4 regions of the Lysinibacillus sp. GJ-1 genome follow, and region 1 is predicted to be linked to each of the others. Evidence: riboswitches for the same ligand, from Rfam matches in the RefSeq annotation. Region 1 holds a riboswitch; each other region holds the start of a gene.

Region 1 (8,156 bases):
CAATGCTGCCGCGAAAGATAAAGGCGGCTGGACATTTAGTAAGGATCGAGCAGAGTATAAATATCCAACAAAAGAGAATACAATTACTTCTGCGACATTATTACCAGATACGCAATTCCCAAGTAATTTAAATATTTCTAAGAAAGTTGAAGTTGTTGCGAATCTGAATGCCGATATTACATGGGATCAGCAGTATTACTACGCTGTATTGAACTCAGGATATAATCTAACGCCTGATAATGTTATGGATGTTATTACGAAAGCAGATAGTAATAACTTTACGTATATTCCTGGGGGAGCAATTGTTTCCTATGGTAAAGGTAAGATTACAGCACCTTCTGATGCAAGTTCTGCGAAGACTTTCACAGCGATTCAAACAGGTAGTGATCCAAATTCAACAAACGTATTCCAAAAAGAGCAACGAATTTATCTATTCACGAAAGATAAATATGGAAATATTGTCTATGCAAAAGCTTCTACAGATCCAGCAGCTTTAGATTATGTATTAATTCAACCTAGAACACAATAAATATAAAAAGAGAAAGCCACTAGCTAATATTCATGCTAGTGGCTTACTGTTTAATTGTGGTTTATTTGCAATGACAAATCCCACACCGCTTAAGACAGGGTATGGGATTTCTATAAGTTAATTTCTAATAATTTGGAACGTACCAGAAGTTTGTGTTTCTATAATGTATTGATTGCCATTGACTGTATAGGAAACAGGTTCTTGGTCACCGAATTCATTGAGCTGAACAATGGAAGCATTGTCAGGTAAATTTTCTAAAATAATTTCAATATTCGCATCAAATTTAACAGGTTTTTTATTTAATACGGCTTGGAAAGTAATGCGATTTAAATTTCTTGTCAGCTGAACATCCATTACGCCTGAATCCTTATTAACAAGTGTATTGAGCGGTGGGATGACTAGAACCATATTTGCTTTCGTTGTTAAAACAAAACGTTCATTTTTATTTTCAGAATCAGCAACATTAATTTTTGCTTTATACGTGTTTCTTCTACTCTTAGACATTAGTGTATTTTTACCAGGTACTGCTGCCGAGTCTGACAATGTTGGTGTATCGATTGTATGACCATTTTCAGGTAGTTTATATTTCCCTTTTACAAAGTCTACTAATTTCCAAACGTTTGGAACAAGCTGTTGTTGTACGGGTGTTAATGCTTCAAAAGCGTTTTTTGCTGCTTGGACATCCTGTGTTGTAGACGTTTTTGGCGATAAGGCAGCAATGGTATTTTCTACTTGCTTCGCTGCGGATTTATCCAATATAACGACCTGTTCGGCATCTAATAATTGTTTTTCAATCCCTGCAGGTAAAACAACATTGGAGAATTTTCGCAATGCATTATACTCAGCGCGCGCTTCTGCCACATCTTTATGGAAGCTAATTCGAGAAGCGTTTAACAATTGAATTTTATTAACAACTTTATCAACAGAAGTATTCGGTGTAATTGTTGACGTCAGTATTTTTTGGGTTGCTTCACTTACAAAGGTTTTTTGCGCAGCATTTAACCTATTGTACCAATCTCTCGTTTCAATTACATTTTGATAATAGTTAACAGAAGTAGAGTCAACGGAAGCTAATTTTTCTTCTATTTGTGCAGCTAGTCGACGATAACTTACTCTTGTTTGTTGATGATTGGATAGTGTCCCATAATTCGTTACATATTGCTTTTCAGTTTCTGTTAACGCATTGTACGCCTTTAGTGCAGCTTCTAAGTATGGCTGAAACGAGAAGGATGTATCATTAATATTGGAAATCAACTGGATAACGTTGTTAACGTTAGCATTATAGTAATTATTATATATGTAAGCAGTCTTGGCATGTGCCGAATGATCAGCAGCTGAGGCAGACGTTATAGGTGTTGAATAGATAAGTGAAGGTACTGCTACTAGTGCAAGCAAGGCTAGGTTTCTTTTGTGTTTCATATGGGCAAACCTCCTATATTTTATACTTAATTTTATCATAGCTTAAGGATTTTATATGCATATTTTAGCTGAATAGGTAAAAAGGTCCGATGTTTTTTTAAACTCAATACGTCTTATTTACGACAAATAGGATTGTAAACGGACTTTATTAATTGAAAACTTTACGTTGCTTGGTAAATTCAGTGAAACTTTTATTGTTATACTACCAATGATACATTATGATTATTTTATAAAAATGGAGGTGTTTGTAATGAAAAAATCCAAAAGTATTGCATTAAAGCTCACTTCTTTAATTTTAGGTGTATTTTTAGTATTATTTGTTGCTTATACATTAGTAACTAGCGCTACTCTACATAATCAGAGTGTCGATGATTCAGAAAAGGCAACGTTGCAAAATGCGGAGTTATCTGCTGCAAAAATGAGCGAACGGTTTAAAAAAGCCAATGATACATTACAAACAACAAAACGTATTGTTGAAGCAATGGAAAAAAATGATGCGCTTTCGACAGAAAGTGTAATGGATATACTGAATACGAATTTAACGAATAATAATGATTTACTTGGTGTAGGAGCCGTTATAGAAAATGGTGCGGTAAAAGTAGGACCAACTACTGATACGGCATTAATTGATGTGAAAAATCGCTTTATCCCTTATCTAACTAAAGATGGCAACCAAATCAACACAGATCCTATAGAAGGAATTGATGACCCGAAAGCGGAGGATGATTGGTATCGGATACCAAAAGGAGAAGGGCGTGCTGTATTAACAGAGCCGTATGATTATAATGTGAACGGTAAAACTGTCTCGATGACGACTATTGCTGTGCCACTGTATAACGCTTCTGGTACATATTTTGGCGTATTAACAGCTGATTTATCTATCGATTTTTTAAAGGAATTAGCTGACTCTATACAGCCTGATGGTGGTTATGCAGGCATTATTACAGATCAAGGCATGTTAACGGTCAATAGTATTAACGAAAAGTTAGATGGGACAAATATGCAGGATGCGGTTGATTGGACAAGTATTAGACAATCTATGGATGAAGGAAAAGCGGACAGTCTATATGTAGACTCGAAGCAGCTTGGGGAAAAATCATTTAATGCTTTTGCTCCAATGATGTTAGAGAATATCGATGAAGTATGGTCAGTGCAATTAGTTTTACCTAATTCTAAAATATTAGAAACATATAATAAAATCCTTGTCTTCACGATTGTATCAGCAATTATTATGGTAATTTTAATGGCCGCTGCTAGTGCGATGTTTATATTTAAGCAGTTGAAGCCTTTAAAGGTTTTACGTACATCGATTGAAACAGCAGCAGAAGGCGATTTAACGAAAAAGATAGATGATAAATTTATAAAAGCCGATGAAATTGGTGCTGTTGCATTAGCTTATAATAATATGCTGGATAAGACGAATGATGCCATACATACGGTATTAAATTCTTCAACATTGCTCAATCAATCATCCGACCATGTTCATGAAGCCTTTAATGAAATTGTAGCATCAAGTCAGGAAGTATCTGTCGCAATTAACGAAATAGCGCAAGGTGCATCAAAACAATCAGAGGATACAGAAGAAACGAATTATCGAATGATTGACTTATCTGACCAAATTGACGCCATTACAAGGTTGTCAAAGCAAATGGACGAGCTGTCAATCAAAACACAAACTTCTACAGAGCAGGGCATGAAAGAAGTGGAAAGTTTACGTGACCGAAATGCGGAAACGAATGAAATGAATGGACGTATCCAACGTCAAATGGAATCTTTGTCTAGCAATATTAACAATATCAATCAAATTATTGCATCTATTCAAGGAATAACAGAGCAAACGAATCTATTAGCACTGAATGCAAGTATAGAAGCTGCTCGAGCGGGAGAACACGGCAAAGGCTTTGCAGTAGTAGCAGAGGAAGTGCGTAAACTGGCAGAGCAGTCTAAAAACGAAACAGAAGTTATTAAACAAACGGTCTCTAGCATTCTAGCAGATTCAAAGCAAACGGTATCCGTTATTGCTTCCAATGCAAGCTTAATGCAAGCGCAAAATGAATCGGTACAAAATACAGAGTTAGCTTTTAAGGATAATAACGAGCTATCTCAATCAATTGCAACAGCAATTAATGAACTATTGTCAGAGCTTTCACAAATGTTGGAGCAAAAGGACCAAGCCATTACGGCGATTCAAAGTATTTCTGCCGTTTCAGAGGAAACTGCTGCTTCTGCAGAACAGGTGAGTGCATCAGCCGCAGACCAACAGGCAGAAATGGAAAAGGTCGCAGAATCTATCAACAACATGAACCAAATTTCTAAAGAACTCCAAGAGGTCGTGAATCGATTTAAACTTGCTTAATAAAGAGAGATGGAAATACCCGCGAAGTAGAGAGGTTTACCCGCGGAGCAGGGAGATTTACCCGCGAAGCAAGGAGGTTTACCCGCGAAGCAGGGAGGTTTATCCGCGAAACAAGGTGAAATACCCGCGAAGCAAAGAGGTTTACCCGCGGAGCAGGGAGATTTACCCGCGAAGCAAGGAGGTTTACCCGCGAAGCAGGGAGATTTACCCGCGAAACAGGGTGATACCCGTGAAGCATAGAGGTTTACCCGCGGAGTAGGGTGATACCCGTGGAGCAGAGAGATTTACCCGCGAAATAGAGTGAAATATCCGCGGAACAGGGAGATTTACCCGCGAAACAGGGTGATATCCGCGGAGCAAGGTGATTTACCCGCGGAGCAGGGAGATTTACCCGCGAAGCAAGGTGATTTACCCGCGGAACAAGGTGAAATACCCGCGGAGCAGCGTGATATCCGCGGAGCAAAGTGGTTTACCCGCGGAGCAAGATGAAATACCCGCGAAGCAGGGAGGTTTACCCGCGGAGCAGAGAGATTTACCCGCGAAGCAGGGAGGTTTACCCGCGGAGCAGAGAGATTTACCCGCGAAACAGGGTGATACCCGCGGAGCAAGGTGATTTCCCCGCGAAGCAGAGAGGTTTATCCGCGAAACAAGGTGAAATACCCGCGAAGCAGGGTGATATCCGCGGAGCAAAGTGGTTTACCCGCGGAGCAAGATGAAATACCCGCGAAGCAGGGAGGTTTACCCGCGGAGCAGAGAGATTTCCCCGCGGAGCAGGGAGATTTCCCCGCGGAGCAGGGCGATTTATCCGGGAAATAGGGAGGTTTACCCGCGAAGCAGAGTGATTTACCCGTGAAGCAGGGTGATACCCGTGAAGCAAAGAGATTTACCCGCGAAGCAAGATTAAATACCCCAAAGCAAAGCAAAAACCTACAAACATAAAAAGGAGCTGTCCTAGCAAGGGGCAGTTCTTTTTTATGTAAACTTATACTAGCGGGGGAGCATTGACCCATGTCGTGAACAGTTTTACTATAGAAAGAGATGAAAGGGGGTCACCTCCATGATGTATCTCGGTATGATTTTCTTTAAAATAGTTGCCCCTATTTTAGTGTTGCTTGTACTTGGTGCATTTTTACAAAAGAAATTTTCTTTTAATTTAAAAGCATTATCTCAGCTCATTACGTATTGTTTTATGCCAGCTGCGGTATTTGTGAATTTATATGAAACAAGTGTGGAGTTATCAGTGCTGGGGGAAGTGGCATTATTTATTGTGCTCTTTATCGGCAGTCAAATGGTGCTTAGTCATTTTTTAGCGAAGGGGCTTGGTCTAGCGAAAACAGAGACGGCAGTGTTTAAAAATAGTGTTGTCCTAATTAACTCCGGCAACTATGGTATTCCAGTTGCACAAATGATTTTTGCAACGCAGCCCATTGGGGTGGCAATCCAAGTGATTCTCGTTATTTTTCAAAATATGACGACCTATACATATGGTTTATATAATTTAATCTCTTCGACTAAATCAGGGATGGCGATCATAAAGGACTTCCTGAAAATGCCTATTATTCATGCCCTTATAATAGGCGTGGCAATGAATTTTTTTAATATTGGCATTCCACAATTTATCCGTATTCCAATTGACCACGTAGCTGATGGCTTTATTGCCGTAGCGCTTATTACACTGGGTGCACAACTATCACAGCTTGAAATCAAGTCCATGTTCAATAAAACGGTGTTTGTTAGCTGCATTACACGTCTAGTAGTAGTACAGCCGTTGCATTGCTTATTATTTTTGTCCTCGGTTTAGATGGTGTTGTCGCTCAGTCACTCTTCATTGCAAGTGCATTTCCGACCTCACGCAATAGCTCTAGCTTGGCATTAGAATATGATGTTGAGTCGGCAACTGCTGCGCAAACGGTTCTTTTTTCCACGATTGTTAGCTGTCTAACAGTAACAATTGTCATTTATCTAGCAGAACTGCTATTTACGTAATTACTCGAGGATAATAGCAAGATAAATCTAATTATAACTTCCATCTATTAGAAAAATCTGTTACACTATCATCAAACTTAATAGCTATAACTAGGGGAGTCCGATGAGTCGGGCTGAGAGGGAAACGCATAGAGGTTTCTTGACCCTTTGGACCTGATCTGGCTCATACCAGCGTGGGAAAGTTAATGAACATCGCACTCCTAGAATTTTTTGCGATAAATAAACCTTACATGTACAGCCGGATCCAATATTTTTGGATTCGGCTTTTTTATTTGTAATGCTACCTATTGGCGTGAGCTAGATTCGGTCCTTTTTGAAAATTTATGGAAAAGGGAGCGGAATAGTATATGACAACAGTTAGCGAAAAGAACATTACCATTATGACAAGTTTTGACGGAAGTAAAAAAGTATATGTAGAAGGAACACGCCCAGATATTTTAGTACCGATGCGTGAAATTCAGCTAAGCCCAACAACGGGTAGTTTTGGAGAAGAAGATAATGCACCAGTACGTGTTTATGATACGAGCGGTCCTTATACGGATCCAACTTACAAAGTGGATATTACAAAAGGTTTACCTGCATTGCGTAGTGCGTGGATAAAAGAACGTGGAGATGTAGAGGAGTACGAAGGGCGGACGATTAAACCAGAGGATAATGGCTTCCGCAAAGCAGACGACCCTCGTATGAAGGAAAACGTTTTTCCGGAGCTTTCCCGAAAACCATTACGTGCAAAAAAAGGTCGCAACGTGACACAACTGCATTATGCAAGACAAGGGATTATTACCCCGGAAATGGAATTTGTAGCGATTCGTGAACATGTAGAACCAGAATTTGTACGTGCAGAAATTGCTGCAGGACGTGCCATTATGCCATCCAATATTAATCATCCAGAGGCAGAGCCGATGATTATTGGCCGAAACTTTCATGTCAAAATTAATGCCAATATTGGTAATTCGGCTGTTTCTTCCTCTATAGCAGAGGAAGTTGAAAAAATGACATGGGCTACACGATGGGGCGCAGATAATATAATGGACCTATCTACTGGCAAGCATATTCATACAACCCGCGAATGGATTATTCGGAATGCAGCTGTACCTGTAGGAACTGTGCCAATTTATCAGGCACTCGAAAAGGTCAATGGTGTAGCCGAGGATTTAACATGGGAAGTGTATCGTGATACGTTGATCGAGCAAGCTGAACAAGGGGTGGATTACTTTACGATTCATGCAGGCGTGTTGCTTCGTTATGTACCACTCACAGCTAATCGCGTAACGGGCATTGTGTCGCGTGGTGGTTCGATTATGGCGCAATGGTGCCTATTCCATCACCAAGAAAACTTCTTATATACTCATTTTGAAGAAATTTGTGAAATTATGAAAACGTATGATGTTGCTTTTTCATTAGGGGATGGTTTACGCCCAGGTTCAATTGCTGATGCCAATGATGAGGCACAGTTTGCGGAGCTTGATACGTTAGGAGAGTTAACGCAAATTGCATGGAAGCACGATGTACAAGTAATGGTAGAGGGACCTGGGCACGTACCGATGCATCTCATTAAAGAAAATATGGACAAACAATTGGAAGTTTGCAAAGAAGCACCTTTTTACACATTGAGGCCTCTTACAACGGATATCGCGCCAGGCTATGACCATATTACATCTGCCATTGGCGCAGCGATGATTGGCTGGTTTGGCACAGCGATGCTATGTTATGTGACACCGAAGGAACATTTAGGCTTACCAAATCGAGAAGATGTTCGTGTAGGGGTCATTACCTATAAAATTGCGGCACACGCGGCTGACTTAGCGAAAGGGCACCCTGGGGCACAACAAAGAGATGATGCGCTATCCAAAGCGCGATTTGAGT
Region 2 (8,156 bases), 2.0 Mb from region 1:
CCACAGATGGCAGAGGACTTCATCACCTTGTATATGAAATCGTAGATAATGCGGTGGATGAAGCACTTGCTGGCTTTGGTTCTCATATCATTGTCACAATTCATAAAGATCAAAGTTTAAGCGTTCGCGATTTTGGACGTGGAATGCCAACAGGTATGCATAAAATGGGCAAACCTACCCCTGAAATTATTTTCACAGTCTTACATGCAGGTGGTAAATTTGGACAAGGCGGCTATAAAACGAGTGGCGGCTTACACGGTGTTGGCTCATCCGTTGTTAATGCCTTATCGACATTTTTAGAAGTGACGATTCATCGCGATGGCAAAAAATATAAACAGCGTTTTGAAAACGGTGGACATCCTGTGACGACTTTAGAAGAAATCGGACAGACAAAGCAAACAGGCACACTTGTCCATTTCCTGCCAGATGACACGATCTTTTCCGTCACAAAATTTAATTATGATACACTGGCAGAACGTTTACGTGAGTCTGCATTTTTATTAAAAGGATTAAAAATTGAGTTAATTGATCAACGCGAGGAAGGCAAAGGTGATGTTTTCTTTTACGAAAACGGCATTGAAGCTTTCGTTGCGTATTTGAATGAGGAAAAAGATGTTCTTCATCCTGTCAAATATGTAGAGGGTGAGCAAGACGATATCGAAGTTGAATTTGCCTTCCAATTCAACGATGGTTATTCAGAAACAATCTTATCGTTTGTAAACAACGTCCGTACACGTGATGGTGGTACGCATGAAACCGGTGCAAAAGCTGCCTTGACAAGAGTTTTCAATGAATATGCACGGAAAATAGGATTACTAAAAGATAAAGATAAAAATCTTGAAGGGACAGATATTCGCGAAGGTTTAGCAGCAATTGTTTCTGTCCGTATTCCTGAACATTTACTACAATTTGAGGGGCAAACGAAAGGAAAGCTCGGTACAAGTGAAGCGCGTTCGGTAGTCGATAGTGTTGTCTCTGAACAAGTTTTATATGTGCTAGAAGAAAATGCGGAATTGTCTGCATCGCTTGTGCGAAAAGCGATTCGTGCGCAACAAGTACGTGAAGCGGCGCGAAAAGCACGCGAAGATGCTCGTAACGGGAAGAAAAGTAAAAAAGGAAGTACGATTCTTTCAGGAAAGCTAACACCTGCACAATCTCGCAATGCTGCGAAAAACGAATTATATTTAGTCGAAGGTGATTCTGCTGGCGGTTCAGCGAAACAAGGGCGAGATCGTACGTTTCAGGCGATTTTACCGTTGCGCGGTAAAGTCATTAATACCGAAAAAGCGAAGCTCCAAGATATTATGAAAAACGAGGAGATCTCCACAATTATTCATGCTATTGGTGCAGGAGTCGGAGCCGATTTCTCAGTAGAAGATTCAGCCTACGATAAAGTTGTCATTATGACCGATGCTGATACGGATGGCGCACATATTCAGGTGCTTCTATTAACATTCTTCTATCGTTATATGCGCCCATTAATTGAGGCTGGTAAAGTATTTATTGCGTTACCACCTCTTTATAAAGTATCAAAGGGTGTAGGGAAAAAGGAGGTCATTGAATATGCTTGGACCGAAAATGATTTACAAAAAGCCATTAAAAAAGTGGGGAAAGGCTATATCCTACAACGTTATAAAGGACTTGGTGAGATGAATGCTGACCAACTGTGGGATACAACGATGAACCCTGAGACACGGACGTTAATTCGTGTCACGATTGAAGATGGGGCACGTGCTGAGCGTCGCGTGACAACGTTAATGGGCGATAAGGTAGAGCCGCGCCGTAAATGGATCGAAGCAAATGTTAACTTCGGCATGGAGGATGATTCGAACATTTTAGACAATGAATTCATCCAACAAGAGGAGGACCAAGCATGAGTAGTACGGAAAAGTTTCAAGATTTACCATTAGAAGAAGTAATGGGAGACCGATTTGGTCGTTATAGTAAGTATATTATTCAAGACCGAGCGTTGCCAGATGCGCGCGACGGTCTTAAACCTGTACAGCGACGTATTTTATTTGCGATGTATACAGAAGGCAATACGAACGATAAACCGTTCCGTAAGTCTGCCAAAACGGTCGGGAATGTAATCGGTAACTACCATCCACACGGTGATAGTTCGGTATATGAAGCGATGGTGCGAATGAGTCAAGATTGGAAAGCACGCCATATGCTGATTGAAATGCACGGAAATAATGGTTCTGTTGATGGAGATCCACCTGCTGCGATGCGTTATACAGAAGCAAGATTGTCAGCAATTGCAGCTGAAATGTTACGTGATATTGGTAAAAAGACAGTGGAGTTTGTACCGAATTTTGATGATCAGGATATGGAGCCAACAGTATTGCCTGCTCGCTTCCCGAATTTGCTTGTCAACGGGTCGACAGGAATATCTGCTGGTTATGCCACAGATATTCCCCCACATGCACTTGATGAGGTGTTAGATGCCGTTTTAATGCGTTTAGATCAACCGAATTCGACTGTCGATGAGCTAATGACGGTGATTATAGGCCCTGACTTCCCAACAGGAGGGATTATTCAAGGTGTCGATGGTATTAAAAAGGCATATGAAACTGGACGCGGTAAAATTATTGTTCGAGCTCAAGCAGCCATTGAACCATTAAAAGGTGGGAAAGAGCAAATCGTTATTACAGAGTTACCTTATGATGTGAATAAGGCAAATCTTGTAAAGAAAATTGATGAACAACGCGTCGATAAACGCCTGGAAGGCATTGCAGAAATTCGAGATGAATCAGACCGTACTGGTTTACGTGTCGTGATTGAGTTAAAAAAAGACGTGCCAGCACAGGGCATTTTAAATTACTTATTTAAAACTACTGATTTGCAAGTAGCCTATAACTTTAATATGATTGCGATCCATAATCGTCGTCCAACGATGATGACATTGCCACTGCTACTTGATGCGTACATAGCCCATCAAAAAGAAGTGGTGACAAACCGCTCCATTTATGATTTGCAAAAGGCAAAAGACCGTTCTCATATTGTTGATGGCTTGATTAAAGCACTGTCGATTTTAGATGAAGTAATTGCAACAATTCGTTCATCGAATGATAAGCGCGACGCAAAAACAAATTTACAGGTGAAATTTGACTTTACTGAAGTACAATCGGAGGCGATTGTGAGCTTACAATTATACCGTTTAACGAATACGGATATTACAGAGCTACGTCGTGAACAAGATGAGTTAAATGCACTGATTGCGAAACTAGAAGGTATTTTGCATAGCGGGGCGAAACTTGTACGTGTCATTAAACAAGAATTACTCGACATTAAAAAACGTTTTTCTGAACCACGCCGTTCGAAAATCGAACAAGAGATTGAAGAAATTAAAATTACGTTAGACGTGCTTGTTCCAAGTGAGGATGTTGTGGTCACAGTGACGAAGGATGGCTATATTAAGCGCACATCCACACGTTCGCATGCAGCATCTAATGGACAAGATTTCGCCATGAAAGACTCCGATTATTTACTGTATGAGGCAACGTTAAATACCCAGCATCATCTGTTGTTGTTCACAAATCGTGGGAATTATATTTATCAGCCTGTACATGAATTGCCGGATATTCGTTGGAAAGATCTTGGTCAGCATATCTCAAGTATTGTGCCAACAGGTGAAGATGAAACAATTATTGCGGTCTATGGTTTTGATTCCTTTGAACAGCCAAACACCTATATTTTAACCGCTACAAAGGAAGGGCAAATTAAGCGCTCGCCACTGCCAGATTATGCAGTAACACGTTATTCGAAGCCGATTAAGACGATGAATGTCAAATCAGGCGATGAAATGATCATGGCGGATATTGTTTCAGACGAGGCAGAGCTGTTATTGATTACTGATACAGCCTACGCTATCCGCTTCCCAATTGAAGAACTTCCTGTCACAGGTGTTAAAACGGGTGGCGTGAAAGGTATCACGTTAAAAGATGGGGAAGTACTTGTTGGTGTAACAATATTAAAGCCGTCTGATACAGAGTATGTCGTGATTGTTACCCAACGAGGTGCTGTGAAGAAGATGAATGTCGCTGAAGTCGATATGGCAAGTAGAGCAAAACGTGGTTTAAAAGTGTTAACCGAATTAAAAGCCAATCCACATCGTATTGTTGCGGTAGTAAAAGCAAGTGATCAGGAGCAAGTCATTGTTGAAACAGAAAAAGGCGTAAAAGAAATCATTGATGTCAAAGGTTTAACGCGCGCAGATCGCCATTCGAATGGCTCCTTTAAAATAGATATCGCTACAGACGGTACCATTTCTCATGTAATGAAAATGAAAAAAGAAGAAGAATAATTTATTATGCCCATGTTCTTATACAGAACTGGGCTTTTTTCATCTAGCAAAATGCTTTGGAAAACGAATTACTAATTAGAAAGAAGTTTGCTCGCTTATGATAGGCATCGACAGCAAGGCTGATTTTAAAGGTTTAAAAATACGAGCTTGTCATTTGAAGATAGATAGGGGTATAATAATCAACGAAAAGTTCATAAGTTAAGAATGTAGGGGGGCTGGAAGTTGCCAGCTGAGATTGCGTCCGTTCAGATGCTGACCCTTTGAACCTGATTTGGCTCGTACCAGCGTAGGGAACATCTATTCAAAAATATTCGTACACTATTTTTTGATACCGTTTGCAAACGCCTGGGATAATTCCTAGGCGTTTTTTGTTTAAGGATGATAATTCCCTTAAGCAGATAGAAAACAATGAGCATCGTCTGCAAACAGATTAAAAACAGCATACGCTTTTCTTCTGGTGAAACATTCAATCATGAACACTTTCAAATTACTTGCTAGGAGGATATAGCATGAAAAAATGGTTAATCATTATGGTTGCTGCACTAATTACATTAGTTGGGTGTAGCGCAAAAGAAGACAAAAAAGAGGAAGCCAGTTCAGAAAAAAAAGTATCAGTTGTACTGGACTGGACACCTAATACGAATCATACGGGACTTTATGTGGCGCAAAAGCTTGGCTATTTTAAAGAGCAAGGCTTAGACGTAGAGATTATTTTACCAGGTGATGCAGGTGCTGATCAGCTTGTGGCGTCTGGGAAATCAGAGTTTGGCGTAAGCATCCAAGAAGGCATTACGCAAGCTCGTGTACAAGGTGTACCACTTGTATCGATTGCGGCAATTATTCAACATAATACTTCAGGTTTTGCATCACTCGCTTCAAAAGGCATTACATCACCAAAAGATTACGAAGGAAAAACCTATGGTGGCTGGGGTGCTCCAGTGGAACAAGCTGTTTTACAGTCACTGATGCAAACAGAAAATGCTGATATAAACAAATTAGATATCGTCAATGCGGGAGATATCGACTTTTTCACAATGATGCAAAAGGATATTGATTTTGCGTGGATTTATTATGCTTGGACAGGTATTGAGGCAGAACTTCGTGGGGAAAAGTTAAATATGCAGTATTTAACCGACTATAGTGAGCAGCTTGATTATTACACACCTGTATTGGCAACGAATGAAAAAATGATAAAGGATAATCCTGATGTCGTAAAGGCATTTGTCGCAGCTACTGCCAAAGGCTATGAATATGCGATAGCGCATCCGAGTGAAGCGGCTGATATTTTACTTGAAGCGGTACCTGATTTGGATAAAGAGCTTGTGCATAAAAGTCAGGAATGGTTAGCGGGTAAATATCAAGATGATGCGGTGCAATGGGGAGAACAAAAGTTAGCAGTTTGGGAAAACTATGCGGACTGGATGACACAGAATAACGTTTTAGAAGGCGACTTTAATGCACAACAAGCATTTACAAACGACTTCTTACCAAAGAAAGGAGCAAAATAAATGGCGAATTCATTAATTAGTGTACAAATCATACCTAAAACAGAAAAATATGAGGATGTGATCCCATTTGTAGATGCGGCAATTGCTGTAATCGATGCTTCCGGTGTGCACTATGAGGTGCATCCACTGGAAACAACAATGGAGGGTGAATTATCCACTTTGTTACAAATTATTGAAGAGATGAATAAAAAGATGATTGACTTAGGCGCTATCAATGTTATTACACAAGTGAAAATTTTATATCAGCCAGCTGGTATTACAATGGGAACATTAACGGAGAAATATCGAGGGTGAAACAGGTAATGCTGAAAGGAAGGTCGATTATTTTTATCGCCTTCCTCTTATTCATATGGGAACTTATTATACGTGTAGCTGATATCCCGCATTGGCTATTGCCAGCGCCAAGTGCCATTATGATTGAAGGTATTGAATCGTATTCAACGTTTATTCCCCATGTTTGGGCCACGATTCAGCTAGCATTATTAGGGCTTGCTATTGGTGTGATGTGTGGCTTAAGCGTTGCGGTATTTTTACATCGCTCATCAACCATTAGAGCGTTTGTTTATCCGATTCTTATTGTGTCTCAAAATGTGCCAGTGCTCGTTTTAGCGCCATTATTAATTATTTGGTTTGGCTTTGGCCTGTTACCCAAGCTGATTATTATTTGTCTCGTTTGCTTCTTTCCAATCGTTATCGCGGCGATGGATGGGTTTCGCCAAACCTCTCCTGAGCTTAAACATTATTTTGCAATGATTGGTGCTACGAAGGGGCAAACATTTTGGAAATTAGAATGGCCTTATGCGTATCCATCCATCTTTTCCGGTATTAAGATTGCGGCGACTTATAGTGTGATGGGAGCGGTCATTGCTGAATGGCTTGGTGCAAAAAAGGGAATTGGTGTTTATATGACGCTCGCACAATCATCGTTTCGAACGGATCGCGTCTTTGTAGCGATATTTGCCATTGTCTTATTAAGTTTATTGTTATTTAGTGTGATTCGTTTTGTAGAAAAGCTTGTTGTAAAGGGGAGGGGCGCACATGCTGAACATTCAAGACATATCTAAGTCCTTTGGCTCGCTTGAAGTGGTTAATAATTTATCCTTTACCGTACAGGAAGGTGAATTTGTGGCAATCATTGGTCCTTCAGGTAGTGGAAAAAGCACACTCTTTCAATTGATAGGAGGAATAACGCCTGTCGATCGCGGCGCTATTTTGTTAAATGGAGACAATATTCAACGAAAAACAGGTAGCATTGGCTATATGCCCCAACAACCTTGCTTATTACCGTGGCGGACGATTTTAGAAAATGTCATGATTGTTGAGGAATTGCAGCGTCGTCCGAATAAAGAGCTTGCCAAAGCGTGGCTAGAAAAGGTTGGTCTTGCTTCGTTTGAAAATGCTTATCCGCATGCATTATCAGGAGGCATGCAGCAACGTGTATCGTTTTTGCGTGCTATCGTCAGCGGGAAACCGATACTATGCTTAGATGAACCTTTTTCAGCGCTCGATGAGTTTACAAGATTAGAAATGCAAGCATGGTTGTTATCTATTTGGGAGGAACATAAAAAATCTATCCTATTCGTGACACATAGTATTGAAGAAGCGCTATTTTTAGCGGATCGTATTATTGTATTAACGAAACGTCCAGCGACGGTTAAGGAAGAAATCATTGTGCCGTTTGCACGACCACGTTCCGAGGAAATTCGTCATTCCACTCAATTTACACAGTTAAAACAACAACTTTTTCAGTATTTAAAGGAAGAAAAGGACGATGCATATGTTGATTGATGCACATATTCATTTAGATCAGTATCAAGAAGAAGAAGTACCTTTGCTACTTGATGAGGCGCAAACGGTTATAGCGGTCAGTACGGACTTACAATCTTGTGAGAAAACGCTGAAGTTATCGAGAGCCTATGCGAAGGTCAAGGCAGCATATGGTTTTCATCCTGAACAGTCGTTGCCTAATGATAAGGAGAAAGAAGCTTTATTTAATTGGATACGACTGCACGCAAGTGAGATGATTGCTGTTGGAGAGGTTGGTTTACCTTATTATCGAAAACAGACGCATGTATTGGATGAGCGCCCTTATATTGCGTTATTAGAACAATTTATTTTGTTAGCGCAAGAACTTCACAAACCGATAGTGTTACATGCTGTTTATGAGGATGCACTCATCGCTTGTGATTTACTTGAGAAACATGGTGTAAAGAAAGCTCATTTTCATTGGTTCAAGGGAAGTGAAGAGGCAATTGTGCGCATGATACATAATGGTTATTATATTTCCATTACGCCTGATTGTGTTTATGAAGCGGAAATACAAGATTTGATTACAAAGTATC
Region 3 (8,156 bases), 2.1 Mb from region 1:
TATTCCAGCACGTACAAGTATTTCGGCATTGCTACTACCTAATGCTCCTGCTCCAACAATAAGTACGTGTTTTTGTTGAATTTTTTTCAACTTGTCCTATAAATGAAAATAGTTCTTGTCTTGAATAGCGATTAATCAATAATACTCATCCCCTGTGAAGGACTACTAGCTTGAGCCCGCTCTTTTTTCTCTATAATTCCTGCTTCAAAACCTAGTCTACCTGCATGAATTGCTAGTTTCATAGCTTCTGCCATCTGCACTGGATTCTTCGCACCAGAAACTGCTGAATTTAGCAAGACTGCATCCGCACCTAGTTCAAGAGCAAGTGCTGCATCAGACGGAGTACCTATACCTGCGTCTACAATAACAGGTACTGTCGCTTGTTCAATGATAACTTGTAAATTATATGGATTTAAAATTCCTTGTCCTGAACCAATTGGCGACGCACCTGGCATAATGGCATGAACCCCAAGTTCTTGTAATTTCCGAGTAAGAACGACATCATCTGAAGTATACGGTAGTACAATAAACCCTTTTGCTAAAAGCATTTCACATGCACGATATGTTTCTAATGGATCAGGCAATAATGTATCATCACACCCGATTATTTCAACTTTCACCATATCGCATAACCCAGATGCTTTTGCTAGTTTAGCAATACGTACTGCTTCCTCAGCTGTTTTCGCACCAGCAGTATTTGGTAATAATCGATAGTTTGATAAATCTATTTTATCTAGCAAATTAGGCTGGGATGGTTCAAAAATATTCATACGACGCACAGCAAATGTTAAAATTTCAGCTTCTGATGCTTCTATTGCTCCTTTTTGAATATCAAAATCTGAAAATTTCCCTGTTCCTAGTAATAATCTTGAAGTAAATGTATATGGTCCAATTTGATACATGTTAACCCCCTCCGACAAATGTAACAATCTCAATAGAATCAGTAGACTTAACCACTGTCGAATAATTTTCTTTTTTCAAAATTACGCCGTTTTGTTCGACAACAACTATTTTTTCCTGAAGCCCTAAGTGAATCAATAAGCTCTCAATTGTTTTCACATGGTCTGGAACTTCCATCCTATTTCCATTAATAAACATAGTGTTTCACCATTAAATCTGACATATATTCTCCTACGAATGGGCTTAGCAATATGCTATAACGATAATGTCCTGTTGATACAAATTGCCCTTGAATTGTCGAATGTACTTCCATATAACTTCTGCCTCCATTTCGAAATCCTGCCCATGTTCGGTCCCAACTCGCATCTTGTAGGGCTGAAACAATAGAAAATGCCTTTTGTAATATGTCTACAATACTCATTGCTTTAACATCTCTTGATATGAATTTGGCTCTATCGTTGCACCAGTGACGTATTTACTATAACGTTTTGATACAATATAAAATCGTTTTAAAAATATAGGAGCATTAAGTAATGGGCAATTACTTTTTAAGGAAATCACTTCCATTTGGTTCAAAATTTCTTAATTCTTCTGAAAAAAGCAACAATGTTTCTTCTCCAGCTGATACTTGCCAAAAGCGAATTTGTTGATACGTTCAAATTCTTCTTCTGAATTTGCAATCCTGTATATTCCTTTCACTTTGTACCCTATATCAATACCTGTTTTTGCACGGATTTTTTCGGCTACTTTTGGAAATAATGTTCGACTTTTTCTTACCATTTCATACAAAAGATCGTCATCCCATTGTGCTGAACCCCTAGTAATCCAGCAGCTACATGTGAAGCACCCTCTGCAATTACCTTTTTCTCAAGAATTACTACGTGTAAAACGCGTTCAGCAAGTCAATGTGCGATTGTACTACCGATGATGATCATACTATCGAAACTTTTCATCTTCCCACTCCTTAAGTTGACGAGCATATTCTTTTACCTTTTCAATAGGGTCATTTGCCTGCCAAATTCCTGACATCACTGCAATTCCTGAAACTCCTGACGCACATACTTCTTTTGTATTTTGCGGAGTGATTCCACCGATAGCAATCACAGGAATAGATACAGTGCTTACAAGCTGTTGTAATAATTTTGTTCCACGACAAGCGATTCCTTTCTTACTTTCTGTATCAAAAATATGTCCATAGAGTAACCAATCTACTTTTGTATTTGTAGCCTCTTCAAGAGAGTGAATAGATGCACCAATTTTAAGATTTGAGAACTTCTCACTTGCGATAGCTACAGGAATACTACGATAACCTATTTGCACATGAGAAACATCCGCAGCAAGTGCAACATCGATTCGATCATTAATCACAATCTTTTGTAATGGAAAGCCTGCATATTTTAATTTTCTTATACAATCAAAGAGTTCAGAAGCAGTGCAACTTGGCTCACGAATATGCAAATAGCTTATATAGGGTTCAAACTTAGTTACAAAATGGACCACTTCATGTAGTGAATGCTGGCCATCTGTAATGATATGGAGCGCTATTTTTTTATTCATTTCTTAAATCATCCTATTCTTTCATATCTAAAATAGAAATTAAGTTGTTGTTCACTTCCTTTCATTATAATTCCATACAAAAAGCCACCCCTCAAGCATAGAGAAGTGGCTATAAATCTTGTACATTGAAGTACAAAAAGTAAGCCACTTCCCTTCGCTAGTATGATCTAGATCAGGTTCAAAGAGTTGAGTTTCCTCTCTCAGCACATCCGTGCACCCCTAGTGGTCTTTTCAATATTCAATTAAAATGTTATAGCAAATAAAGTGAAACTTCCATCAAGCGGGACTTCTTCATCCCCACTTGATGGTTAGTCGAACCAATCGGCTCTTACAGGCAGTTATCCCCCATCTTTCTTCTTCGCTTCTCTCAATCTTTAGATGAGGGTTATACAGCCCGTTAATGAAAGATAAAAAAGCCCTTGCTTCCACAATAAGGAAACAAGGACTTGTATAATAGACAATATCCTATCTGCTTCCCTACGCCAGCATAATCTAGATCAGGTAAAAGGATCATGAGCTTACGGCTCTACTCTCAGCTGGCAACACCAGCTCTCCTAGCAATTATTGTATGAAATTACAAATTAAAGTATAGCACTACCGATTTAATTGTTCAATAATGTATTATTAGAATAAAATCAAATCTTTATACTGCAAAAGCTGACTCATTAAAACACAGGGCTCAGCTTTAAATTCATAGAAATCTATTTTTAAGAAAAGATGTTAGTTTAATTATGGATTATGTTGCAACAGTGCGCTATGCAAATCATGTCATTGTTTAGCTATAAATGATTCATAAATGCATTAACTATAAGGATTGTTCCTACCCTTGTTAATGCTTTTTTCAGTTGTTATGTAAACGATTATTACAAGTTTTGGAACAGAGGTTGATAGACAGGATTGTTCTTGTTCTGCAATCGGGCCATTTTCTTGAGTAACACATTTAAAGAAAATCGTTATGGAGCTAAGAAATTGTGCAGATTTTTACTTAAAATAAAGGAGCAGGTTAAGTTAATAAGTTGTTTGTTTTATCATTAAATAAGAAGGATAATCAATAGAAGAAGTAATTCAATTTAATATTAGTTTCGATGAACCGCAGCGTAAGATAAGAAAAAGCCATTCCCTCCACAATCGGAGAGAATGACTTGCTTTCATAAGTCGTAAAACTATTGTTACAATTTTGCCCAACGTTCCTCTAACCAGTTCATAAATTCTGCACCTTTGTCGCCTTCATACGCATCAAAGACATCTAAACGCATACGTTTTAGTTTATCCGCAAAATCTGCCACTGTATGGTCCTTTGGCAAGCTCTTTTTAACCCGTAGGAAAATTTTGTCTGTTCCTTTGATAATATCAAAACGTGCAGGTGATGGTTTCTCTACGTCCTCGCCAAGCGCCACAAGTGCTTCATAGGCTGCTAATTGGACCTTGTTGACAGTATCATGTTCCATACGATTTTTTAATATATCTATGATTTTGTCATGTTGATAAGCCGATAATATTTCGACTGCGGCTAAACGCTCTCGCCAGCTAGACGTATAATAGGCCTGTTTTTTTAATGTTTCATACTGCTCAGGTAATGCTGTTTCAAATTGTTTCAAGTGAGTGCACCTCTTTTTTTCACTAGAGGAAAAATGAATTCTTCTTCTGCTTTTCTTATTATACATTGTCTTGGTGAAAATAGCGATGAATCGCTGGTAAACACATATATATATATATAATGGAAACTAACTATATTAAGGTGAACCGTATCATAATTATGTACTATTCTTTATAGATTTGCCTTTCTTTTTAAACGAACGAAGGCTTTAGTTTAAGAAGAAATATGGTTATGATTTTCCACAATCGTGCGCTTTTCTAGAGTTACGAGAAAAGCCTAATTTCTCAATTTTAATGCGAGAAACGGGGCTTTTTTATATTTACTTATAGGGCAAATTGCCAAATAACTAACTTTATCAATAATTCTCACCAATTTTGGTTTAATTAAGTGTATCAAGTTACAATCTGTGATATCCTCCATTACAATTCATTTAAAACAGAGATAACGTTTGTTGTTCCAATTCCTCAGTTAATAGGTAAAATCTCCTTTTCTGCTTAAACTTCACTTCACAAAATTACTTTGCATAGTTTACGACATACTCATTGCACAATCTTATTAAATCGAGGTATGAATGTATATTTATTTAGTAACAGTTTAGAAGTAGTTGGGGCAGCAACAGGGCTAATCACTAAATCAATGAACGATAAACGTTGCTGTCATAATGTTTATAGACTATGGAACATATTTCATGATATACTGTGAAAACGATGCAAAGTATAACAACAGCTAGGACGGAAATCCCATAACATCAACCTTCTACAGGTTTTTTCATATTTTTGAACTGTGCAAGATATAGCATATTAATGCTTTGTTTTGGGGCGATTTGGGGCTGAATTGGGGCTAAAAATATTGCTTGGCAGCGTATAAATGGGAATAGATAATGTATTTTAAAAATAAAGTATATTGAAATAATGTTATTAGTCTGAATATATGAACCAAAGAAAAGAGCATGTTTTGAAAAAAATAAACAAGACATGCTCTTCTTGTGTTAAATTCGGGTTGATAATTTTAATAGTTTAGTTTAGATATTACATAAAACAGGCACCATATAAAATTGATTACATGTCAGTAAAGCTTTCCAAATGTTCTAAATTATTGATTCAGCCTCTTCCCTGGATGACACACGAGCAATTGTTGAAAGATACTTTTGGGATTTATAAACTAGGTTGCCTGTAAATGTATCTCTTCCGTATATCCGTTTCTGATACTGTAACAACATGCTTTCATCTGTTATTTCTTGATTAAGTCCTTCATAAATTGATAAGTGCTTTTCTCGGTGCTCCTATACCTCCAAATAATTCTAGAATTTATTTTTTCTTCATTTATCATTTTAATTATCTCTCGTCCTTCTCCGTGCAATATATGATCAGCAAAATTCTTTCGCAATTGCCTGTATTACATTAATGGTTACACTATTTCCTGCTTGCTTGTATAGTTGCGAGTATGAGTTAACAGTTGTAGCTTTCTCAAATGCTTCATCTGGAAAGTCCTGTAATCTTAAACACTCTTTCGGTGCCAGCCTTCTAATTCGAAATTCTTCTGTTAACACTCCTTGTTGGCAACTAGTATCTAATGTATTCGCAATCCCTTTTCCTACACGCCCTCTACGAGTTTTCGAGTTAGGTACACTGTAATTTACACCATCTCCTGGGTGAGCTATATCATATCCTTTTGTAGTAGCTTCCAATAGCTACGCCATGACGATCTTGTGACAGTGATTGTAAACATAGGTTCGTCTGGTCCTTTGACACGTCTACCATTTTCCCTTTTCTCTACCCGATCTGGTGTAAGGATTGGTAAACATATTTTCTGTACAGGGGGTTGGGTATCGGTTGGACTAAACCCTTTAACGTGATACACACGATTGTTTTGCTCATGTTTACCAGGTAGCTTACCTACTGTACGAATTACAATTTGTTTTGGGTTCTTTGCATCCGATGCTAATAGAGAACCTATTATTGCTTTAGAATTATATACTAATTCTCGTTGACTTTATGCTTGATGATTCTTTTGTGTACCACCAAAGATTATTAAATTATTATTTTTGATTTGCTATCAGAACCTTCACTTTCTCGTCCGTTAGGAAATACTTTTCGGGTACTTGTTCCTCTAAAGATGTGCGACAATGAATATTCGTTCTCTATTTTGTGGTGTTGGTCGCTCTTTGAGTTTCCCAATACTTGGGTAAAAGCCTTCACTATATAACTTGGTAGCTGTTGCTCTAATGAAACGCTTGAAAGGTACATTTAAAGTACTTCCGGCTTTCTCAATATAATGATGTTTAATTCTCGCTAGCCCTATGCTCCATCCATAATTGTAGCTTTAGTTTCACAAACTAATCTTCCATAACTTTGATTAAGTTTATCATTTACTCGAAAAAACAATTACCTCCAGCGTTCGATAAAAATTGGTGTAGATAGAGAACTCCCTCCTAAATTCCGAAAATTATTACCAATAAATTGAATATAAGAAGGTTGAATATAGAAGATGTGACTTAAAAGGCTACGAAGTAGTAATTAAACACTCAGTAGCCTTTTTTATAACTATATAAATTAAGATTGATTGACTAAATAACAAAGAACATTATTTATTCTTTATGTTATTGTTTTAATATTAATGCCTTCATGCAATTAAAAATCTATTATTATCTCATAAAATTCTTGAAATTCAGTCTCTACTAAATTCGAAATACTTGTACCTATTCCGTCCTTTAATTTTTCAAGAAATTCTCCAATATGAATAGCAATTAATTCTGTTTCCCTTATTTCATCAACTAACTCTGCTTTGTGAGCGGGGTTAATTATAGAACTATCTAATTCTTTCAACTTCTGTAATTCTGATTGCCAGTATGAAATATAATTAAACCTACCAGTTCCATATACCTCTGGTTTTACAGGTAATTCGTTTTCTGTGAAATAATCTTGTTCGTCTTTTTCAGAAACAATGGTAAATAATAGTTTTTCATAATATTCTCTATCTCTCATCAATTCAAGTACTTCAAACATACAAGCACGAGATTTCAAATATTTATCACTAATTATAGTTAATACAAAATCATGTTTTTTTATAGTTTCCATATACTCTCTTATACTATCTTTATACCTTAACCTATTTATATCCCTTGATATTTTTATAAACATCCCACACTTCTCAACTAATCCATTTTCTATAATAGAAGCAATATTTGATTCATTATGTGTATAAGATAAGAAAATAGTTTTTTCTACAATTTCATCTAGTACACCATTCCCATTAATAAAATATGCTATATTCTCAATTTTTATTAGATTGGAACTCGCTTCAATGCTAATGAATATTAGTTTTTTATCATCAAGTTTAATATATTCAATTTTATAAGATAATTTTTTGCATAGAAAATTCTCTATAGCACCTTCATTGATATTAAACAAATAATTTTTTATATATAAGTTTAAACCATCATCATATACCCCTAAAATTATGTATCCGCCATTATTATTTGCAAATCCTGCGATGAGTTTAGCTAATTTTTCAGCACTAACAGCAGAGTCATAGTATATTACATTATCTCTCGTATTATTTTCTATCAGTTGTCGCACTATACGTTCCATTTGTATCATCCTCAATATTTTTCAAATATATTTCTTAGCGGAATAACATTCATACCTGTTGTTTTCAAAATATCTCCAAGCGTAATATCCCTTGGCGTATCTATTCCATTATCAGTCCATAGCTCATAATTTCTGCTATCTAATACGTCAAACTCTGCATCATCATGAATAATAATTTTGTCCCCATCACTAGGTCGTATAATAATATTAATTTCGACATTATCTTTCTTTGCTGGAAAAACTGTTTTTGAATACTTTTCGTTTTCCCAAATTTCAATACTATCAGGAACTTCATACTTCGGATTAGATTTCAAATAGCTATAAATTCTTTCCTTAGATCTCTCGTATTTCTCTTCAAAAAAACGGTAGTAATCGATATTGCTTACAGAATGATGTTTTAATTCTTTAAGAATTTCCACATCAGTAATTTCTCCAATATTACTAAGAATTTCTGAAATTTTTTTGTGATTGCTAATAATAGCATCTAATTCTTCAATTTCAATATTGTTTGA
Region 4 (8,156 bases), 630 kb from region 1:
GCACCAAATGAGCAACGTTCAGTCGCGTTATCACAGGGTGATTGGAGTGTTTATTCTCAGGATGATGAATTTTTATCGACTATTACGAATGGCTTACTAACTGCTCCAATGAAGCCAGGTATGTATACAGCTCGCTCAAACAGTGAGGAAAAGCGTCTTATCGTGCAACTACAAGCACAGGAACGTGTAATAGAAGAAGGAACAAGCTATACGCTTGGAGAGCTTCAGCAAAATGGCAAGGAAGAAGTGTCGAAAGCTTCGTTTGTACCTTGGCTAATACTCATTATTTTAAGTTTGCTTGTCGCAGAGTGGGAGGTGCAACGACGTCGTGGATTTACGAATTGATATGCCATTAGCGTTATTGTTATTACTGCCATTGTTTATGTATTTTGGATGGACTTATTGGCGCGAGCGCATGCTCTTGAAAAAAAGTCATCTAGTTGTACTGGGCATTCGAGTAATAGCCATCGTCTGTTTAGTTTTTGCATTGGCAGCACCTTATCTGTTATTGCCAGTAAAGGACGAGCAAGTATTATATTTAGTTGACCGCTCTGCTTCGATGAATCGTACAGAGGCAGAAATCGTTAGTTTTATAGAGGAAAGTTTGAAATCGAAAAAGGAAGATCAACTTGCAGGGATTTACTCATTTTCATCAACTCTCCAAACGGAAGCGATTTTATCAAAATCCTTAAAAGATGTTCCGAAATTTACTGAGGTTAAAGGAACAGACCAAACAAATATAGAACAAAGTCTTCAGCTTGCAACAGGTATTGTTGATCCGAAAAAGGCGACTAGACTTGTATTACTAACAGATGCCAATGAAACACAAGGCAATGCGTTAGAATTTGCCACGAAGCTAAAAGGCTCCAATATTAGTGTAGATGTCGTGCCGTTTCATCAAAATGTGACGAATGATGTGTCACTGAAAAGTTTTGTGACACCACAAATAGCTTACGTAGGTGAACAGCAACAGCTTGTGACGGAAGTCAATGCCACAGCGGCAGGGCAAGGTGAATTATTGCTGTACGAAAATGACAAACTGATTCATCGTGAGTCGGTGGAGCTTGCTCAAGGTTCCAATGTTTTTACTTATAAACATACGGCAACTGCAGAGGGGCTTGTGAAATATGAGGCGCTCGTGCAAGTTGGACAGGATGCCATTTTTGAAAATAATAAATTAACAAGTGTGACGATGGTACAAAGCGAGCCACATTTACTGATTGTCAATGGCTACGATACGGCATCACCAATTGCTGCAGCTCTAGGATCAAATTCAATTTCCTATGATGTTGTGGATGCAGCAAGCTTACCAAATGAACTGTCTAGTTATTTGCAATATAACGCGATTATTTTTGATAATGTTCCTGGACACTTAGTTGGAGAGGCGAAGATGAGCGTTATTGAACAGGCAGTGAAAAACTTTGGTGTTGGCTTTACAATGGTCGGCGGTGAAAATAGCTTCGGCTTGGGTGGTTATTTTAAAACACCGATTGAAACATTACTACCTGTTGAGATGGAGATAAAAGGCAAAGAACAATTGCCATCTTTAGGGCTCGTCATTGTACTTGACCGTTCAGGAAGTATGTATGGCTCAAAACTAGAGCTTGCGAAAGAAGCGGCGGCTCGATCTGTTGAAATGTTACGAGATGAAGATACGCTAGGATTTATCGCCTTTGATGATCGCCCTTGGGAAATCATCGAAACTGGACCATTAGGCAATAAAGAAGAAGCCGTCGATACGATTTTATCGGTTACGCCTGGTGGTGGTACAGAAATTTATCGTTCATTGGCAGCAGCCTATGATAGTTTAGCTGATTTAAAATTGCAAAGGAAACATATTATTTTACTTACAGATGGACAATCACAAGCTGGCAATTATGAGGATTTAATTGAAACGGGGAAAGAACAAGGAGTGACACTGTCAACTGTGGCGATTGGACAAGATGCTGATGGCAATCTTCTGCAAGGGCTAAGTGAAATGGGCAGTGGTCGCTTCTATGATGTCATCGATGAACAGACAATTCCTTCGATTTTATCACGTGAGACAGCGATGATTTCACGTACGTATATTGAAGACAATCCTTTCTATCCAACAATCTACAATGCATCTGGCTGGAATGCATTATTTGCGAATGGTGTGCCACAAATGAATGCCTACATTGGCACAACAACGAAGCAGGGAGCTGCTGTTATAGCAGAAAGTGAGAAAGAAGATCCGGTATTAGCACAATGGCAATATGGACTTGGTAAAACTTTTGCTTTCACATCCGATTCAACGGGGAAATGGGCTGGTGACTGGGCAAGATGGCAGGAATGGGGAACATTTTGGCAAACCATTATATCGCAAATGCTACCAAGTTATAATGATGTCGCCTATGATGTACGTCTTGATACAGATGGTTCATTTATTATCACCGATCCGACAAATGAAGCAGCATTTTTAGATATTGTTGCTGTCGATGAAGCTGGTGAGGAGCTTGATATACAGCTTGAAACGCTATCTGCCTCGCAAGTACGCGCGGTTGTCCAAGCGAAGCCTGGTTTGATTTTCTTCCGCATCGCTGATGAAGAGCAGGCTATTTACCAAGCAGGTCTTAGTGTACCTTACAGTGCTGAATATGAATTACGTCCTGTGAATGAAACCGTAGTAGAGCAACTAACAAAGCAAACTGGCGGCTCAGTGTTGAAAGAACCACAAGAAGTGTTCCGTGATTTCACAAACAAAGGAGCAGAGCGCCAAAATATTGCGACATGGCTACTCTTAGCAGGGATGTTGCTATTCTTCTTGGATATTACGATTCGACGCTTTGGTTGGCGCTTTATAACAAGTCGCAGGCACAATGAAAAGCCTGTAGACGAAACAGCCGTGCAGGTGGAAAACACCAATGTTGCGCAGTTATTAAAAGGCATGAAAAAACGCTCATAATAAAAAGATGGCACATTGCGAAAAAAGCATGTGCCATCTTTTTTTGAACATAGCTACTTAGTAATAAGAATAGACGGTGCGGTTTTCCGAAGACTGCTCGCGATGATAATGCCGAGACATGCCCCAATCAAACTAGATGTCAAAAAGGCGGGCATAAAAAATAATGCAGCTACGGATGTTCCCATAAATAATTGCGCATAAGGTACAGCGATTAGTGAAGCAAGGATACCTGTGCCGAATACTTCACCAACTCCTGCTAGCCATTTCTTGCCGCTATATTTATAAGCAAAAGCAGCACATGCTGCACCGATGACACTTCCGGGGATCGCTAAAAGAGAGCCTGTGCCTGTTAGTATGCGAATAATGGCTGTTAGCAAAGCAACGATAATGGTAGGCACAGGCCCTAGTAAAATGGCACCGATAACATTAATAGCATGTTGTACAGGATAGGCACGAGCAATCCCAGTTGGAATCGAGACAAATATAGAGCCTGCTACAGCAATAGCAACCAATAAAGCCATGATAGTTAGTTTTTGAATAGCCATGATAGTTCCTCCTTTATTTTATAGAACATGTGGAATTGTTGGTAAAACGACCTAATGGATGACAAAAAGACCGCTCCCCCTAAACAAAAGGAAGCGGTCTTGTATTTGATAATGACACAATAAGCAAGAGTCGCCACTTCCCTCCGCTAGTGTGAACTAGATCAGGTTCAAAGGGTCCGTATATGACCATATACGTCTCAGCCTTGTAAAGACTCCCCTAGTGGTAAACATGATATTAAATTTCTACTAATAAATGTAACATAACATCTATATTAGTCAACGCTATTTCACATTATTTCGAGTCAGGTTGCATAAGATGTGGCGCCTTTTTTAAAGTCCAAATAAGTGCTAAGAAGAAGCAGGCCATTAAAATAATTGCCCCGAAAATATAAGGACTATTTATATTCCAATCAAAAAGAACGCCTGCTAGTGCAGGCCCAATCATATTGCCGAGACTCATATACGCATTATTAAGACCAGCGGCAAAGCCTTGCTCATTTTCAGCCAGTTTAGAAATTAATGTGTTAACGGCAGGGCGAATTAGTGTAGTGGCTGTTGAGAAAACCGTTGCAACAATTAATATTAGTGCAAAACCAGATACAAATAATATTGCATAAATTGCTACAGCCGCAATAAATAAATTGACTAACACAACTTTCATTTCACCAAAACGTTTAAAGAGTGGTGTAATGACAAACATTTGAACAATAACACCAAATGCACCACCTACAGTCAGCAAGATAGCAATATCGGCAGGCGTGTAATTAAACTTGTCCGTTACAAATAATGATAATGTCGTTTGAAAATTAGCGATGCCAAACGAGAATACTAGCATAATAATAAGCATGACAAAGTATGGCATTTTGACTGAACGTACCATCTGCTTTGCAAGATTTTCTTGTTTTTGAGCTTTCTGAGCTGCAGTGGGCTTTGTGGAAGGTAGTAAAAATACCGATAGAATAGAAGCAATAATAGCTGCTCCACCAGCCGTAAAGAATGGGAAATGCAAGCTAACTTTCGATAGAAACCCGCCAATACCAGGTCCAATCATAAAACCAAGAGACATGGCAGCTCCTAACATGCCCATTCCTTTTCCTCGTTCTTCATACGTTGTGACATCTGCCACAAACGCCATAATAGGCGGTGCAACAAAGGCTGAACCTAAACCACCTAAGAAACGGGCAACAAAAAGCATCCATACATCTGTAGATAAACCAAATGAAATTTGCCCAAGGCCAGTGACAATCAGACCAAAGATAATCAAATTTTTTCGACCATATCGATCTGAGAGATTCCCAGCAATTGGAGAAAAAACGAATTGTGCTAAGGCGAACGTTGCAATTAGCATGCCAAGAACTTGTCCTGCTGCTCCAAATATTTTTAAATACTCTGGCATAACAGGAATAATAATCCCAATACTCCCCATTGCGATAAACATATTAAACATTAAAATATACAACGCGGCCTTATTAGACTTCTGCTGGGTCATCGAATACCCCCCTTTATTTACTATTAAAACATTACTAAAGTCTATCATAAAGAAATAATGCTTGGCTATCAGATTATAGTCGTAGGTAGCTGTCATGGTTATGATACAAGTACAAGGCGACAGAATAAAGAAAATTGCCACTAAAAATCATGAATCGCCACCAATTGCCGTAGCGGACATCAACAGTCCCATCAAAAAAGTGTTAGATTGATGGCTGTCAATCTAACACTTTTTTGGCTTCGTTTCTTTCGTATTTATCGAATACTCATTTTAAATTCTAAAAATAATTCATTGTATTTCCCTAAATAATCGGGTCCTAGGTTTTTATAGACTTCTAACGTTTTGCGTTGTTCTTCTGAAGGGTAGAATCGCTCATCAGCAATAACTTCTTTATCCATTAAGCTCATTGCTGCAGTATTTGGAGTAGAGTAGCCTACATAATCTGCATTTTGAGCTCCAGATTCCGCATTTAACATAAAGTTAATGAAAGCATGTGCGCCATCAATATTTTTCGAAGTTTTCGGGATTACCATATTATCAAACCACAAGTTCGAACCTTCTTCTGGCACAGCAAAGTCTAAATCTTCATTTTCTGATAGCATATCTGCGGCTTGACCAGACCAAGTGAGTGCGATGGCTGCTTCGTTATTAATCATAAGCGGTGTAATCTCATCACCAATAATCGCTTTTACGTTTGGTGCGAGTGTAATCAGTTTGTCTGTGTCCTGACGTAACTCTTGGTCATCTAACGAGTTCAGGGAGTGTCCAAGACTGTTCAAACCCATACCGATGACTTCACGTGCACCGTCTACTAAAAAGACTTTACGTTTTAAAGAAGGATCCCATAAGTCTTGCCATGAAGAGAAATCTAAGTTACCTACTAAATCCGGATTATAGACAATGCCAACTGTGCCCCAAAAATAAGGAACAGAGTATTTATTGTTATCATCAAATGGCAAATCTAAAAAATAAGGGTCGATATTTTTAAAGTTCGGGATTTTTGTTTTATCTAAAGGAAGTAATAAATGTTCTTCCTTCATTTTTTCAATCATGTACTCAGAGGGCACAGCAATATCGTATGCCGTCCCACCTTGCTTAATTTTCGTCATCATGGCCTCATTGGAATCAAATGTTTCGTAAATGACATGGATGCCTGTTTCTTTTTCAAATTGCTTTAGTAAATCGGGGTCTATATATTCGCCCCAGTTAAAAATAGTTAATGTATCTTTTCCACTTTTACCACCGGTAGCGCTCATTGCATCAGCCGCGTACACTAACAGGGCGGAGACGACAAGTATGGCGATGGTAGCTTGAATTAAAGACTTCATTGTTGTCCCTCCGTTCTTTTACTCGTACGACTTGTGAAGAAATAATAGCCGACTACTACTATAATTGTAACGAAGAATACTAAACCAGAAATGGCGTTCACTGTCAGAGAAATACCAGCACGTGCCATCGAGTAAATTTCAACAGATAAAGTACTAAAGCCATTTCCTGTCACGAAAAATGTTACAGCAAAGTCATCTAGTGAATACGTTAAAGCGAGAAAGAAACCAGCAAAAATCCCTGGTTGGATATACGGTAAAATAACGCGCATCATAACATCTTTTTTCGTTGCGCCAAGATCTAAAGCCGCATCAATTAACGACTTATTCATCTCTAATAATTTTGGTAAAACCATCAGTACAACAATAGGAACACTAAACGCGACATGGGCTAATAATACTGAAGCGAAGCCCAGTTTAATGCCTACCATTGTAAATAAAATTAAAAAGCTTGCACCGATAATAACATCTGGACTCACGATTAATACATTATTTAAGGAAAGCAGGGTATTGCGCATTTTCGAATCTTTTACTGTAACGATCCCGATTGCGCCTAGTGTGCCAATAATTGTGGAAATCAGTGCAGAAAGCAAAGCCACAATCACCGTATTAATTAAAATAACGAGTAATCTAGAATCCTCGAATACAGCTTTATAATGATCCAATGTGAAGGATTGGAAGTTTGTCATGGAATCCCCACTATTGAATGAGTAAAAGACTAAGTAAAAAATAGGAGCATACAGGACGATAAAAACAATCGCTAAATACACTTTTGCAGATGTGGACAGTTTGCTCATCGTACGCGACCTCCTTTATCCTTTTGACCCGTAATGAACATGATGATTACCATAAATAAAATTAAAAATACGGCAATCGTTGAACCCATGCCCCAATTTTGCGTTACAAGGAATTGTTGCTCAATTGCTGTACCGAGCGTAATAACGCGGTTTCCTGCAATTAAGCGCGTAATCATGAAAAGTGATAAAGCAGGGATGAAAACAACTTGAATTCCTGATTTAACACCGTCCATTGTTAGTGGCAGTACAACGCGACGGAATGTTGTAAAGGCTGAAGCACCTAAGTCACGAGCTGCGTAGACAAGGGTTGGGTTAAGACGATCCAACGAGTTGAAAATTGGTAAAATCATAAAGGGAATAAAAATATAAACGGATACGAAGACAAAGCTCATATCAGTAAATAGCATTTGCTTCGGATCAAAGCCGAATACTTCAATGGCTGCATTGATAGGACCATATAAACCGAATATCCCTATAAACGCATATGTTTTTAACAAAAGATTAATCCACGAAGGAATAATAATGAGCAATAGCCATAGCTGTTTGTGTTTGGTCTTCGTTAAAAAATAAGCTGTTGGGTATGAAATCAGCAATGTAAAGAATGTGATTAAAAACGCATACCAAAACGAACTAAGTGTCATTTTTAAATAGACAGATGTAAAAAATGCTTTGTAGTTATTGAGCGTAAAATTGCCATGTAAATCTAGTAGGGAGTAGTAAACAACGAGGGCAATCGGCGCAATAACAAATAGTGCAATCCATAAAACGTATGGAAATAACGCTGATTTCGAAGTTTTAGTTTGCATCTTCGTCATCTCCATAGGATTCTAGACGTTTATCGAACTCTTCCTCAGTTTCATTTAGGCGCATTACATGAATGGCTTCTGAATCAAAGTCTAAACCTATTTCTGTCCCTACTTCAGCTTTCTTCAATGAATGGACAAGCCACTCATTACCAGCTTTATCGTAAGTGGAGAGCTCATAATGGACTCCACGGAATAATTGTGTATCAACTTTAACAATTAGTTTTCCTTTGTCGACTGTTGTGATTTCCAAATCTTCTGGACGAATAAC

The links. A riboswitch is a leader RNA that binds a small molecule or an ion and turns the genes downstream of it on or off. The one in region 1 is predicted to bind thiamine pyrophosphate.
Region 2: linked by a shared signal. The riboswitch ahead of LO754_RS10405 (ABC transporter substrate-binding protein) and the one ahead of thiC (phosphomethylpyrimidine synthase ThiC) in region 1 are both predicted to bind thiamine pyrophosphate.
Region 3: linked by a shared signal. The riboswitch ahead of LO754_RS11105 (thiamine phosphate synthase) and the one ahead of thiC (phosphomethylpyrimidine synthase ThiC) in region 1 are both predicted to bind thiamine pyrophosphate.
Region 4: linked by a shared signal. The riboswitch ahead of thiW (energy coupling factor transporter S component ThiW) and the one ahead of thiC (phosphomethylpyrimidine synthase ThiC) in region 1 are both predicted to bind thiamine pyrophosphate.

The regions. Positions count from the first base shown of each region.
Region 1 is NZ_CP088912.1:199,163-207,318, forward strand. It holds gene LO754_RS00915 (S-layer homology domain-containing protein) at 1-529, shown strand, start outside; gene LO754_RS00920 (hypothetical protein) at 647-1,948, opposite strand; gene LO754_RS00925 (methyl-accepting chemotaxis protein) at 2,199-4,304, shown strand; gene LO754_RS00930 (hypothetical protein) at 4,750-4,917, shown strand; partial or broken gene LO754_RS00935 (AEC family transporter) at 5,362-6,290, shown strand; TPP riboswitch at 6,373-6,487, shown strand; gene thiC (phosphomethylpyrimidine synthase ThiC) at 6,638-8,156, shown strand, end outside.
Region 2 is NZ_CP088912.1:2,181,986-2,190,141, forward strand. It holds gene parE (DNA topoisomerase IV subunit B) at 1-1,877, shown strand, start outside; gene parC (DNA topoisomerase IV subunit A) at 1,874-4,306, shown strand; TPP riboswitch at 4,505-4,616, shown strand; gene LO754_RS10405 (ABC transporter substrate-binding protein) at 4,816-5,814, shown strand; gene LO754_RS10410 (thiamine-binding protein) at 5,815-6,108, shown strand; gene LO754_RS10415 (ABC transporter permease) at 6,117-6,878, shown strand; gene LO754_RS10420 (ABC transporter ATP-binding protein) at 6,853-7,602, shown strand; gene LO754_RS10425 (TatD family hydrolase) at 7,592-8,156, shown strand, end outside.
Region 3 is NZ_CP088912.1:2,330,448-2,338,603, forward strand. It holds partial or broken gene LO754_RS11085 (ThiF family adenylyltransferase) at 1-139, opposite strand, end outside; gene LO754_RS11090 (thiazole synthase) at 132-902, opposite strand; gene thiS (sulfur carrier protein ThiS) at 904-1,098, opposite strand; partial or broken gene LO754_RS11100 (FAD-dependent oxidoreductase) at 1,088-1,853, opposite strand; gene LO754_RS11105 (thiamine phosphate synthase) at 1,837-2,457, opposite strand; TPP riboswitch at 2,590-2,688, opposite strand; TPP riboswitch at 2,915-3,023, opposite strand; gene LO754_RS11110 (HEAT repeat domain-containing protein) at 3,627-4,055, opposite strand; gene LO754_RS11115 (DNA cytosine methyltransferase) at 5,421-5,741, opposite strand; gene LO754_RS11120 (RNA-binding domain-containing protein) at 6,685-7,644, opposite strand; gene LO754_RS11125 (MutS family DNA mismatch repair protein) at 7,656-8,156, opposite strand, start outside.
Region 4 is NZ_CP088912.1:824,496-832,651, forward strand. It holds gene LO754_RS03775 (vWA domain-containing protein) at 1-345, shown strand, start outside; gene LO754_RS03780 (VWA domain-containing protein) at 329-2,926, shown strand; gene thiW (energy coupling factor transporter S component ThiW) at 2,980-3,471, opposite strand; TPP riboswitch at 3,593-3,700, opposite strand; gene LO754_RS03790 (MFS transporter) at 3,764-4,960, opposite strand; gene LO754_RS03795 (ABC transporter substrate-binding protein) at 5,215-6,288, opposite strand; gene LO754_RS03800 (ABC transporter permease) at 6,285-7,082, opposite strand; gene LO754_RS03805 (ABC transporter permease) at 7,079-7,888, opposite strand; gene LO754_RS03810 (ABC transporter ATP-binding protein) at 7,878-8,156, opposite strand, start outside.